DNA from 3 places in the Shewanella septentrionalis genome. Region 2 is predicted to be linked to each of the others. Evidence: predicted binding sites of a transcription regulator. Region 2 holds the regulator's gene; each other region holds the start of a gene.
What was found. Region 2 encodes sigma-54, which starts transcription at its own class of promoters, with help from an activator protein. Its sites were predicted from a motif close to GTTGGCACGNNNNTNGNNT; they were not measured.
Positions count from the first base shown of each region.

Region 1 (4,237 bases), on a different contig from region 2:
TTCAGTTTAATGTAGTGGATTTAAATTTAGCTGATGGCTTGAGAGTGACGGCTAATGGGGATTTTATTTTGACGCGAGATTGGCAACAATTGTCGAAAAATCTTCCCGTTGAGCATCTTGTTGTATCGACTATGAGCCCCGTTACCAATGGTATGGCGATCAATACTCGGATTGTGAACATAAGTAACAATCGTGTGGTATCGGCCTCTCAAACTTTTGTGACTCAAAAAGAGTTGGCAAACTACATGCAGCCTTCGGAGCAAATTGTGTCACAAAATGGCATCTTATATCGTCAGGCGAGTCCAGGCATGAATGAAGTCCGTGTTTTAGGAGATGGAAAATGAAACGCTACTTTTTAGTTATTGCGGCGCTAATGCTAACTGGCTGCGCTGCTAAAGATAGATATGTGCAATGGGAAGATGTGCCGCCGCCGAGTTTTCCTAAGTTAACGGCCATAGGATATGCGCCCTTAGCGACTCAACCGGCTAAAGAGCAATCACAAAGAGTGTTGATGGCCATGCAAGCATCAAAAATTGTGGCCTATCGTGAATTAGCAGAACAAGTTTATGGGCAGAAAATAACGGCAAACAGCAGTGTCAGTGATTGGATGTTGACGGACGATAATGTTAAAGCGTCGGTGTCTGGTGTGATCCGTGGGGCGCGGGTCGTTAAGAGTTATCCAGCTGGCGATCATTATGTCACTGAGTTAGAACTGGATTTTTCACAGGTATGGGCGCTGTATCAACAACAGAGTCGTCCACAGCGAGTGAAAGAAGTCACGTATTTCTAGTCATTTCTACATGACTCTATTGAGCCGCGTACTATGCGAGTAGTTATGCGGCTTTTCTTTTTCTGCACAAGTATCAAAGTCTAATCTTTAATCAAAGCAGAGCTTAGACGCGGGAAATACAGAGTGGAAATTGATGCGCCTGTTAGGCCTTTAAATCATTGCCTAAACTTGAGATAGTTGAGGTCTTGCCTTTATCGTTATACGTAAGGCTGGAGGCGTTTCTGCTAGCTTGTAAAGCTTGAGCGAAGCGATTCAGGCTGGCTAAATTCATCTCAATTAAACTGGCATTTTGATCGTTCAGTTCTTTGCATTCAGTTAATGCGTCTTTGACAACGGCCATTTTATGCACGAGTTCACTTTGCTGAGTGAGTTGAGACTTATCAGTGTGGTTTGCCAGAATATCGTCATTAGTCTTGAGTTCTTTCAGACATTGTGATTTTTCGTTAGCAAGAGAAAGCAGTAAATCGGCGTTTTGGTCAACCAAAGCGCCTTTTTCCTTGAGTATGATTTGCTTAAGAACAGCCAAATGGGCGTGTTGTAGATCTACCAGTTTAGCTATTTCAGTCATAGTTACTCTTTATTCAAGTCATTAAGTTCGGCTTCAAAACTTGCAATATTGGCAGCCAACTTTTCAGGGTCAATTTTATAGCGGCCTTCGGCGATAGCCTGTTTAATTTCGGCCACTTTCTTTTGATCAACTTCAGGAAGGCTCGCCATTTTAGTCTGAGCTCCTTGAAGTTGTTGCGCTTGCGCTGTAATCACCACTGAGTCGCTTCTTTGTGGTGTTGTCGATTTTGTGGCAACTTGAGCAGATTGATCGCTGCTAGTTTTAGTTGCACCTGAACGAACTTGTGTGGTCGTTGCAGTGTTGAGTTTGCTAATATCAATTGCCATTTTCGGCTCCAGCGTCGTGTGTACGGGATTTCTTAACTGGGGTATCGGCAGCTTATAAAAAAGCTTTAGATTATTTTACATTCTTACTTCAACTTCGCCAATGCCCGTGACTATAGCATCTAGTTCTTTGTTTGAACTGCTATTTTTAACTCTGATCCGATCGCCTTTATTGCCATCCTGTAGGGCTTCGCCCGCAGTTTTGAGCTCGAAGGAGTTAGAACGAACATAAATAGATACCGAGTCGTTTTTACACACAAAGCATAAGTTATTGCTCAATATAGGATAATCCTTCGAGACGCGTCGTTTGACTCGCACACCAGCTAATTTACTTGGGTCATCAAATTCAGCGCCTCGTAAACTATTTTGCTCAATGTAACGGATTTCAACTTGGCTAGGGGAGATGAGTTCGCCAGGCGCTAAGGTTTCAGTTGTGACAACAACGGGGAATAAAATATCCACTCTAACCGAGATATAAATCTGCCAAGGGTAAGCGAGCTCTTGCGTATTGCAGCTGACTTTTAGGGTGTTATTACGGCTAATTTCCCTGTCACTAGCCAATTCAACCTGAATTGGCGACGAACATAGTGACGGCAGCATTCTTGCGTCAACTATTTGCGGCGAAATATCGACTTTGGCATTCGCTGGCACGGATATCTTTTCTGAAATAAGCGCTTTAGCTAATTCTGAGATGGCCGATACGGTGGGAACAATAGGCTCTGCACTCGCAAAAGCGGGCATGAAGAGGGCGAAAACACTAAAAAAACAGACTAAATTTACTTTCATAATGAAGAGACTAGCTTGTAACGCCAGAATGCACCTATACTTTTATCAAGTTCGAAGCTGACCACTGTAATAATATTTTGCATCACTGTCAGAAGATTGACTCAGTTTCGACTATGTTTATCGATAGATAAGACGTAAGCAATTAATATGCCTATACTCAAACGAGTCATAGGGCCGTACATAAACAGAACAACAAGGCAGAGTTATGTCGAGTATTCTTGATTCAGTCAACAAACGAACCCAGCTCGTTGGTCAAAACCGTTTAGAATTGCTGCTTTTTAAATTAAACGGTCGTCAACGGTTTGGGATTAACGTGTTTAAGGTGAAAGAAGTACTGCAGTGCCCGCCACTGACAACTTTGCCTAAACTTAATCCTTATGTTAAAGGTGTCGCGCATATTCGCGGTACGACTATTTCAGTTATTGATCTGAGTGCGGCAACAGGTGGTAGACCTTTAGCGAGTACTGAAAACTGTTTCATCATTATTTCTGAATATAACCGCAGTGTTCAAGGTTTCTTGGTCAGTTCTGTTGAGCGGATTATCAACATGAATTGGGAAGCGATTATGCCTCCGCCGCAAGGTGCCGGTCGTTATTCTTATCTGACGGCTGTAACTGAGATTGAAGGTGAATTGGTTGAAATTCTCGACGTAGAAAAAATCTTAGATGAGATTTCACCGGTTAAAACCGCTATCAGTGAAGAAGCCAATGAAAAGCTGACCCTCGACAGAACCCAGCATTACCATATTATGGTTATCGATGATTCTGCCGTGGCGCGTAAGCAAATTATTCGTTCACTCGAGTCATTGAACTTACAAATTGATACCGCAAAAGATGGTCGAGAAGCATTAGATAAGCTTAAAGAAATCGCCAAAGAAATGGACAATGTTGCCGATGAAATCCCTCTCATTATCTCAGATATTGAGATGCCTGAAATGGATGGTTATACCCTGACCGCTGAGATCCGAGACGATCCTAAGCTCAAGCATATTAAAGTGGTACTGCATACGTCGTTAAGTGGTGTATTCAATCAGGCAATGGTTCAAAAAGTGGGGGCCAATGACTTTATCGCTAAGTTTAATCCCGACGAACTGGCTGCTGCCGTGAATAAACACTTAAGTTTGTAAGTGCAGTAGTTAGTACCTAGATACGCTTTACGCTATAATCTCGACTTTATAACATGATGGTTTCGCACTGATTTTGGTGCTTGCTATAGGATTTAGGATGTGAATGTGCCAAATAAATCACTCGCTGAAGCTGAATATAATCAATTTAGGTTGTTCTTAGAACAACACAGCGGCATCGTACTGGGTGAAAATAAGCAATATCTGGTGCGCAGTCGTCTAGCTCCTCTGATGGGGAAATATAACCTGCCATCCTTATCCGATGTGGTTAAGCATTCGATGAAGCCAACGGAACGTGCGCTTCGGGCTGAAGTGATCGATGCTATGACGACCAATGAAACCCTTTGGTTTCGTGATCGTTATCCATTTGAGTTATTGCATAACGTTTTGTTACCTGAGTATAGTCGTTTAGGTCGTCCACTTAAGATTTGGTCGGCCGCGTGTTCGTCTGGGCAAGAACCCTATTCATTGGCGATGACGATTCTTGAGTATCAACAGAAGAAGCCTGGTGCGCTTGCGGGTAGTGCGTCAATTCAAGCCACGGATTTGTCGCCTTCCATGTTGGAACGTTGCAAAAATGCTGAGTACGATAGTTTGGCATTAGCGCGCGGTTTATCCGAAGAGCGTAAGCGTCAGTTTTTTGATGC
Region 1 is NZ_JAMTCC010000001.1:163,075-167,311, reverse strand. Features, by position in the region: gene NE536_RS00775 (FlgO family outer membrane protein) at 1-344, shown strand, start outside; gene NE536_RS00770 (LPP20 family lipoprotein) at 341-790, shown strand; gene NE536_RS00765 (flagella synthesis protein FlgN) at 933-1,358, opposite strand; gene flgM (flagellar biosynthesis anti-sigma factor FlgM) at 1,361-1,684, opposite strand; gene flgA (flagellar basal body P-ring formation chaperone FlgA) at 1,760-2,467, opposite strand; gene NE536_RS00750 (chemotaxis protein CheV) at 2,673-3,593, shown strand; gene NE536_RS00745 (CheR family methyltransferase) at 3,693-4,237, shown strand, end outside.
Region 1: a site for sigma-54 is predicted at 2,604-2,622, ahead of flgA (flagellar basal body P-ring formation chaperone FlgA). Genes of this name have one in related genera too.

Region 2 (4,237 bases):
ACTGAAAGGCCAAGCTTCGTTAGATCAAGCAGGTAGCCAAGTGACGGGTAATGTGATCCGCTATAACATCATCCAGCAAAAATTGATTGCAGAAAGCACAGGTAGTGGTGACGATCGCGTGATCACTATTATTCAGCCTGAAAGCTATCAAGATGATGCCAAACCAGACGCGCCAGCGGATAAACCTGTGAAAAAGCAGGACTCTAAATGACCCAAATCACCCTAAGAGCACAAAATCTGGCGAAGAGTTATAAGAGTCGCCAAGTGGTTAAAGACGTCAGTCTAACGGTAAAGACAGGTCAAGTTGTTGGACTGCTCGGCCCGAACGGCGCGGGTAAAACTACCACCTTTTACATGGTCGTCGGTCTGGTTAAGAGCGATAAAGGCCACATCTTTATCGACGATGATGATTTAACCGCAGATCCTATGCACCTGCGCGCCCGCAAAGGCATAGGTTACTTGCCACAGGAAGCCAGTATCTTTCGTAAACTGACCGTCCATGACAACATCATGGCCGTGCTGCAAACGCGTAAAGAACTAAAAAAAGAGCAAAGGGAAGAAGAGCTAGAGCATCTGCTTGAAGAGTTCCACATCACCCACATCCGTGACAGCCAAGGCATGTCATTGTCGGGCGGTGAACGTCGCCGTGTCGAAATTGCGCGGGCGTTAGCAGCAAATCCTAAGTTCATTTTGCTCGATGAACCCTTTGCTGGTGTCGATCCGATTTCGGTTATCGACATTAAAAAGATTATCGAACAGCTCAAAAGTCGTGGCCTTGGCGTGTTGATCACAGACCACAATGTCCGTGAGACATTAGATGTGTGTGAACATGCCTATATCGTGAGTCACGGAAACTTGATTGCCGAAGGAACACCCGCAGAGATCTTAGACAATCAGCAAGTTAGGGCTGTGTACTTAGGTGAACAATTCAGGCTATAGTTAATCAAGCGGAGCCAATGCAGGCAATTTATGCCACCATTGGACTCCACTCAAGATGATAACAAGCGACCTCATCCAACAATAATAACGTAGGGATCAGCGGTAACATGAAAGCGTCACTCCAGCTCAAACTGGGTCAACAGTTAACCATGACGCCACAATTACAACAGGCCATCCGTCTGTTGCAACTGTCGTCATTAGAACTGCAGCAAGAGATCCAGCAAGCCTTAGATTCTAATCCCCTTCTCGAGCTGGAAGAGGATCAATTCGACGCCACTAAAGACCCTGTAAACCAAACGCTATCCGATACGGATTTCAGTGAATCTAGCACCCTGCCGCCAGAAAAAGACAGCTCCACCATAGATACGGCAGAGTCGCTCACGAAAGAGTCCATGCCCGACGAACTCCCCATGGACACCACATGGGATGAAGTGTTCACCGCCTCTCCTAATTCTGGCCCCGGTGGCAGTCGTGAAGACGATATGCCCTTCCAAGGTGAGACCAGTGAAGGCTTGTATGAACACTTAGAATGGCAAAAAAACCTCACGCCGTTTTCTGAAACCGATTTAGCCATTGCCACCGCCATTATTGATGCCATCGACGATCAAGGCTATCTCACCCAAAGCACTGACGAAATCCTCGAAGCCATGGGCAATTCTGAGGTTGAGCTCGACGAAGTAGAAGCCGTACTCAAGCGCATTCAACATTTTGATCCCATTGGTGTTGCCGCCCGCGATTTAAGCGAGTGCCTGTTGATCCAACTGTCGCATTTCGCCGCTGATACGCCCAACCTAGAAAACGCCCGCATGCTGATCAAAGATCATTTAGATCTGATCGCCGCCCGCGATTTTAGATTGTTGATGCGTAAGACTAAATTAAAAGAGGATGAGTTAAGAGACGGCATCGCGCTTATCCAAACCCTCAATCCTCGCCCAGGTTTATTGATTACGCCCAACGATGACGAATACGTCATCCCAGATGTGTCTGTGTCGAAGAAAAATGGCCGCTGGGTGGTTGAGCTGAATCCTGACTGCATGCCAAAAATCAATGTAAACCAACATTATGCCTCGATGGCGCGCAGCACTAAAAGCCAAGCCGATAGCCAATTTATTCGTGGTCATCTGCAAGAGGCTAAATGGTTTATCAAGAGTTTAGAGAGCCGTAATGATACCCTGTTGAAGGTGGCGAACTGTATCGTCCAATATCAGCAAGGTTTCTTTGAATACGGTGAAGAAGCCATGAAACCTATGGTGCTGAACGATATTGCCGAAGCGGTAGAAATGCATGAGTCGACCATCTCAAGGGTGACGACACAGAAATACATGCATACCCCTAAGGGACTTTTTGAACTAAAATACTTCTTCTCTAGCCACGTCGGAACTGACGATGGTGGGGAGTGCTCATCCACAGCAATCAGAGCCTTCATTAAGAAACTGGTTGCAGCGGAAAACCAGAAAAAACCATTAAGCGACAGTAAGATGGCACAACTTCTGGCAGAACAAGGGATCAACGTAGCCCGCAGAACCATTGCGAAGTACCGAGAGGCTATGCTCATTCCGCCTTCTAATCAGCGTAAAAGTTTATAACCTACAGTGGATATCGGAGGACGTTTCTATGCAAATAAACCTGAGTGGACACCATGTCGAAATTACCGAATCGTTACGCGCATATGTAGAAGAAAAGTTTTCAAAACTTGAACGCCATTTCGAACAGATCAATAATGTGCACGTTGTGCTCAATGTCGAGAAAATGCAACAGATTGCCGAAGCGAGAATAAATCTTATCGGTGGTGAAGTTTTTGCTACTTCAGAGCATGCTGACATGTATGCCGCTATAGACGCCCTGATTGACAAGCTTGATCGTCAGGTTATTAAACACAAAGAGAAGTTAACAAAACACTAATAATGGAACTTTGTACCATACTGCGGCCGGAGTGCACTACCTGCGCCACTCCGGGCAGCAAGAAAAAGGTACTGGAACTCATCAGCGACTTAGTCGCTGCCCAGTACCCGACCCTCTCATCTCAAGAGATATTCGAAAGCCTAGTGGCGCGCGAAAAGATGGGGAGCACAGGTATAGGTAACGGCATCGCCATTCCACATGGTCGACTAGCCGATATAGATCAGCCCATTGCCATACTCATTAAGTGTGAAGAGCCGATAGCATTCGATGCTATCGATAAGCAACCTGTTGATATTTTATTTGCACTACTGGTGCCTGCTGACCAATGTCAGCAACACTTAAGTACCTTGTCTTGCATGGCCGAAAAGCTGAGCGACAAGCAAATATTAAAGCAATTACGCAAGACGCATGATGAAACGGAACTCTATCAGGTAATCACTGGATGAAACTGGTCATAGTGTCGGGCCGCTCAGGCTCAGGCAAATCTGTCGCCCTAAGGGTACTCGAAGATCTCGGCTATTATTGTGTCGATAACCTTCCCTTGCCCTTAATCGGCACTTTGCTTGAGCAACTCAAAGGCAGTAACGATCTCGTCGCCATCAGTGTCGACGTGCGTAACATGCCTGAGCAGGATAAAGTCTTAGTGAAGCAACTCGCGAGCCTGCCTCCTGATACTGAGTTAACCAGCTTCTTCCTCAATTCCAGCGATAAAATTCTGCTTAAGCGTTACAGCGAGACCCGCCGTTTGCATCCTTTGTCGAAGAGCCAAGTCTCTTTGCAAGAAGCGATAAAGCTGGAAGGGAAACTGCTCGAGCCTATGTCAAAACTGGTCGATCACTACATAGATACGTCGAATTTGAATATCTATGATTTAAGCGATCAAGTGAGACAAATTCTGCTCGGCAGCGTCGATAAAGAGTTAGTGATTAACTTCGAGTCCTTTGGCTTTAAGCACGGTATGCCAACCGAAGCCGACTTTATGTTTGATGTACGCTTTCTGCCTAACCCACACTGGGAACTGGCGCTGCGTCCATTGACAGGCTTAGATGAGCCCGTGGCTGAGTTCTTAAATCGTCAACCACTCGTGAATAAGTTCATCTGGCAAATCGAAAATTTACTGGAAACTTGGCTGCCGCATCTCGAGCGCAACAATCGCAGTTATTTAACTGTAGCGATTGGCTGCACGGGTGGACAACACAGATCGGTTTACGTCGCAGAGCAATTGGCTAAACGCTTTAGTAACGGTAAACATAAAGTTTATGCCCGCCATCGAGAGCTGAATAATGCCAAAGCTTGAACGTCAGATCACCATCTGTAACAAACTGGGATTACATGCCCGTGCCGCCACTAAGTTGGTGGTACTGGCATCCGAGTTTGATGCGACCATCACCTTAAT
Region 2 is NZ_JAMTCC010000011.1:47,599-51,835, reverse strand. Features, by position in the region: gene lptA (lipopolysaccharide transport periplasmic protein LptA) at 1-211, shown strand, start outside; gene lptB (LPS export ABC transporter ATP-binding protein) at 208-939, shown strand; gene NE536_RS08175 (RNA polymerase factor sigma-54) at 1,047-2,525, shown strand; gene hpf (ribosome hibernation promoting factor) at 2,554-2,841, shown strand; gene ptsN (PTS IIA-like nitrogen regulatory protein PtsN) at 2,844-3,287, shown strand; gene rapZ (RNase adapter RapZ) at 3,284-4,138, shown strand; gene NE536_RS08155 (HPr family phosphocarrier protein) at 4,125-4,237, shown strand, end outside.

Region 3 (4,237 bases), on a different contig from region 2:
CTGACCTTAAGTTGTAATAGCCAAAGCTGGTTCGAATGCTGGCAACTGGTATTTGAAGACTATTCCCAAAATGGCAACAGCCGTCAGCAACACAGCCAATTTATCGACAAGCTGTTTGGTACTATTGAGCAGCTTGCTGAAAAATTCCCCAACAAAAATGACAAATTTAGAGACAAAGTGGATCATGCGCTGCATCTGCTGAGTAAAATCATCCTCAACCCTGCCGTTAAGCTCTCCCCCAACTACCGCCAGCAGCAAATCACAGTGCTGTGGATACATAATTTCACCGAAGGACAGTTTGATGGTTCAGCATCCATCTATAGCCTGTGGCCCGAGCTTTGCCGCGATTATGATAACGAAGAGAGTTTGAGCCGCAAAGCGATAGCGGCAGCTTTTGCACGTTGTGGACATGAGAATGCAGCGAGTCTTAATTTAAGTGGCGTGCGATCGGCCGATTTGCGGCCGCTCAAACTTTGGTCCAATTTAAGGCAGTTGAATTTAAGCCATACCCAAGTGAACACCTTGCAGCCATTGAAAGATTGCAAACAGCTGGAAATGCTAGAATTTGATAATACGCCCGTATCTGACTTAGCTCCGGTAACCCAGCTTACCGAGCTTAGAAGCCTATCTTTCTCAAACACAGCCGTATCTGATTTAACGCCGCTAACAGGGCTATCAAAACTAACAACTATTTATATGAACTACGCCCAAGTGGTCGAGTTAACGCCATTGGCGGAACTGCTAATACTAAAGACTCTTATGATCAATGGAACAAAAGTGTCAGATTTATCACCACTAACCAACTTAACTCAAATTTATTTTCTCGGATGCAATAATACAGATGTAGCAGATTTGACGCCGCTTGCGAAATTAACGGAGCTGACACTGCTTTGGCTAAATAACTCTCAGGTCTCGGACTTAACCCCGTTGGCCAACATGCCTAAATTGTGGGATTTAGAGGTAGCCAACACTTCTATCACAGACCTAACGCCATTGAAAAAATTGACAAGACTAATAGAACTTAATATATCACACACCCAAGTGACCAATTTAGCGCCTCTGGCCAAGCTGCCAAAGCTAAAAAAGGTGATAGCCATTGGGTGTAAACAACTGAATGCGGCAAGCCTAGAAAGCTTACCCAAGCACATCAAAGCCCATCTTGATTGACGGATATAACCTACTGATTAATTTAAATATATTAGCAAACCATGACACCATCCGATTTGCACCGCTGCACTCGCTCGCATCTGGCACACTCGCTGGTGGCCCATCAAAACAGGGAGGTGTTGATGACTGCAATCATTAAGTGCCACGCGTTTTTAACCACAGCAATTGCTTAGCGTTAAAAAAGCCAATGGATACTCAAGCCGACACTGATTAATGAATTAATTGATTCACGAATTAACAGTGTCGGCTTTTATTTGTCTTTACTTATGAACGACATCAGCTCACAGTCTTTGATTCAACGTATTAGGCTGAAACTCTTACCGAAGCTTAGGTAAAAATTGCCTATTCCACGCTTCGCACATTCGTATCCGCTTAAAACTAATTCTTTAAATTTTATTTAAAATCAATACTTTAATTAAAATAAACAAAGTTGGCATTATGTTCGCAATCTAGAAATAACCATTAGCCGTTACCTTACAAATGACACAAACGGTCATGCGAAGGATTAAGACAAGGGCAGGAGGTTATTATGTTAGGTTGGACATTAGTATTTCTAGTTGTCGCTGTTATTGCCGGACTGTTTGGATTTACGGGTATCGCTGGCGCGGCAGCGGGAATCGCAAAAATTATTTTCTTCTTATTTATTGTGTTACTCGTAATTTCACTGCTGATTAATGCCCTCAAGGGTAAGTCACCGCGACTTTAATTTTTTTAGAAAAGGAGATGTATATGAAACCATTTACTCTGATGACAAGCGCTTCACTGGCATTACTGCTCGCTTTAGGTTTAACCGCCTGTAGTGATAACAAAGCCGAAGATGCCGGCGAAAAAATTGATGAAGTGATGACTGATGCAGGTAATGCCATTGAAGATGCCTGTGAAGAAGTTAAAGAAGGCGTTAAGGCTAAAGATACTAAGTGCTAATCTGGCCTTTAACCTAACTTGAGGGTGGCAATAGACATATCTACTGCCACCCTTTTGATCTAATGTTAACAACGCGATTCACCGATTCAGTCAGCCGCTCAACATGCAGCGGTTAAATCAAAAACAGCATTGGAGGGCGCGTATGCTAAGCAAAATCCACATCAAATATTTCTACTTTATGAGTGCCGTGTTACTCGCCTATTTTGCAGTAACGGGTACGTCTCCCCTGCTCACCTTTATTTGGGCTTGGACAAGCCTGTCGCTATTTTTAGTCGGTTCAGCCTACTGGTTTAATCTCGCCAGCATTTTTAGAAAGCGCCAAGATGGCACTATCCCTTGGTATATTCGCTGGGGCTTTATTCCGTTTTTATTGGGCTGTCGGCTGTATAATCATTGGGCCAGAAAACGCGACTCTGTGCCGTCGATGCAAAAGATAGATGAGCAGTTGTATCTCGGCTGCCGATTATTTTCTGCGGATCTGGAGAAAATCAAAGCCAATAAGATCACCGCCATTCTTGATGTGACCGCCGAATTTGATGGCTTAGATTGGTCGCAGTTTGAAGATCATATCGAGTATTTGAACATTCCCATCCTCGACCATAGCGTGCCGACCAGTGCCCAGCTCAATCAAGCCGTTAACTGGTTGCATCGCCAAGTGCGCGCCAATAAACAGGTGCTGATCCACTGTGCTATGGGGCGCGGCCGCTCAGTACTGGTACTCGCCGCCTATTTAGTCTGTAAAGATAAACAGCGCAACTTCGCCGAAGTATTGCAGCAGATAAAGCAAGTCCGCAAAACCGCGGGCTTAAACAAATGGCAATTACGCGCCCTTGAACACATGCTCAAGCAAGGCAAAATCAACATCCATAAAGTGGCGTGGATTATCGCCAATCCTGTCTCTGGTGGCGGAAAATGGCAACAATATGGTGAGCAAATCCAAGACGAACTAAAAGCCTATTTTGAGCTAACGTTAAAACTCACCAGCGAAAATATCAGCGCAAACACCTTCGCCAAAAAAGCCCGCAGTAGCGGCGCAGATATCATTATTGCCTGTGGCGGCGATGGCACAGTGACAGAGGTGGCATCGGAAATAGTGAACACCGACATCGCCTTAGGGATCATTCCCTTAGGCACCACTAACGCCCTCAGCCATGCGCTATTTGGTTTAAGCAGTAAGCTCATTCCTGTCTCTCAGGCGCTGGACAATATTATCCAAAGGCATTACCAAGCCATAGATACGGCTCGTTGTAATGAACAACTAGTCTTGTTACTTGTGGGGATTGGCTTTGAACAGCAGATGATTGAATCAGCCAACCGTGAACGTAAAAATGCCCTCGGCCAGTTTGCCTACCTCGATGGTTTATGGCGCGCCGTCAATGCCGATGTCACTTTAACCATACAGCTCAGCTTAGATGATGCCGAGCCCACAACATTGACCACCCATAGCCTCATTGTTGCCAATGCCGCCCCGTTTACCAGCGTATTAGCACAGGGCGATGGCGAGCCAAACATGACAGATGGCCTGCTCGATATTACCTGGCTAGATGCCGGCAGTGAGCCGACAGACAAGCTCCTTAGCCTAGCAGAATTAGCCATTGCTGGATGGGTAAAGGAAGGCAATAAAGACACGCATTCAAAGCGACCTGGTACGCCATCTAGCGCGACCAAGGTCCACCACGCCCATGCGAAAAAAGTGAACATTAGCAGTCAGCCCAAGTGTAAATATGTGATTGATGGCGAAATCTTTGAACCCGCGGATCTCACCATTGAAGTCCAACCCGCATCCCTTAAGGTATTTGTGCCTTATCAAGAATCGACTGAAAATGCTATCGACCCAAAAATCATATAAATGACACTATCGCGATGTTTATTAAGATAAAAACAACAAGCGCAATAAGCACTCGCATAAAATTAAATTCACTCACTTTGGGGTGGGATTTTTGAGGACTATTGCTAAAATCCTGAAACTTACAGCCTATCGCTTGCGCGCATTGCTGCAAAACTTGCTGTAATTCCTGCTTGTCAGTGCTGTTAGCCAATTTCAGTTGACTCCCTTTAGGCTGCTGCACTTGTAAATAAGCGAGATAGTGATCTACCGTATCTTCCGCTTGGCGGTTACGGTCGAGCTGGTGCCAATGGGTTGTTT
Region 3 is NZ_JAMTCC010000008.1:126,135-130,371, forward strand. Features, by position in the region: gene NE536_RS06445 (NACHT domain-containing protein) at 1-1,167, shown strand, start outside; gene NE536_RS06450 (DUF1328 domain-containing protein) at 1,697-1,873, shown strand; gene NE536_RS06455 (hypothetical protein) at 1,897-2,091, shown strand; gene NE536_RS06460 (diacylglycerol kinase family protein) at 2,234-3,940, shown strand; gene NE536_RS06465 (hypothetical protein) at 3,933-4,237, opposite strand, start outside.
Region 3: a site for sigma-54 is predicted at 1,597-1,615, ahead of NE536_RS06450 (DUF1328 domain-containing protein). Genes of this name have one in related genera too.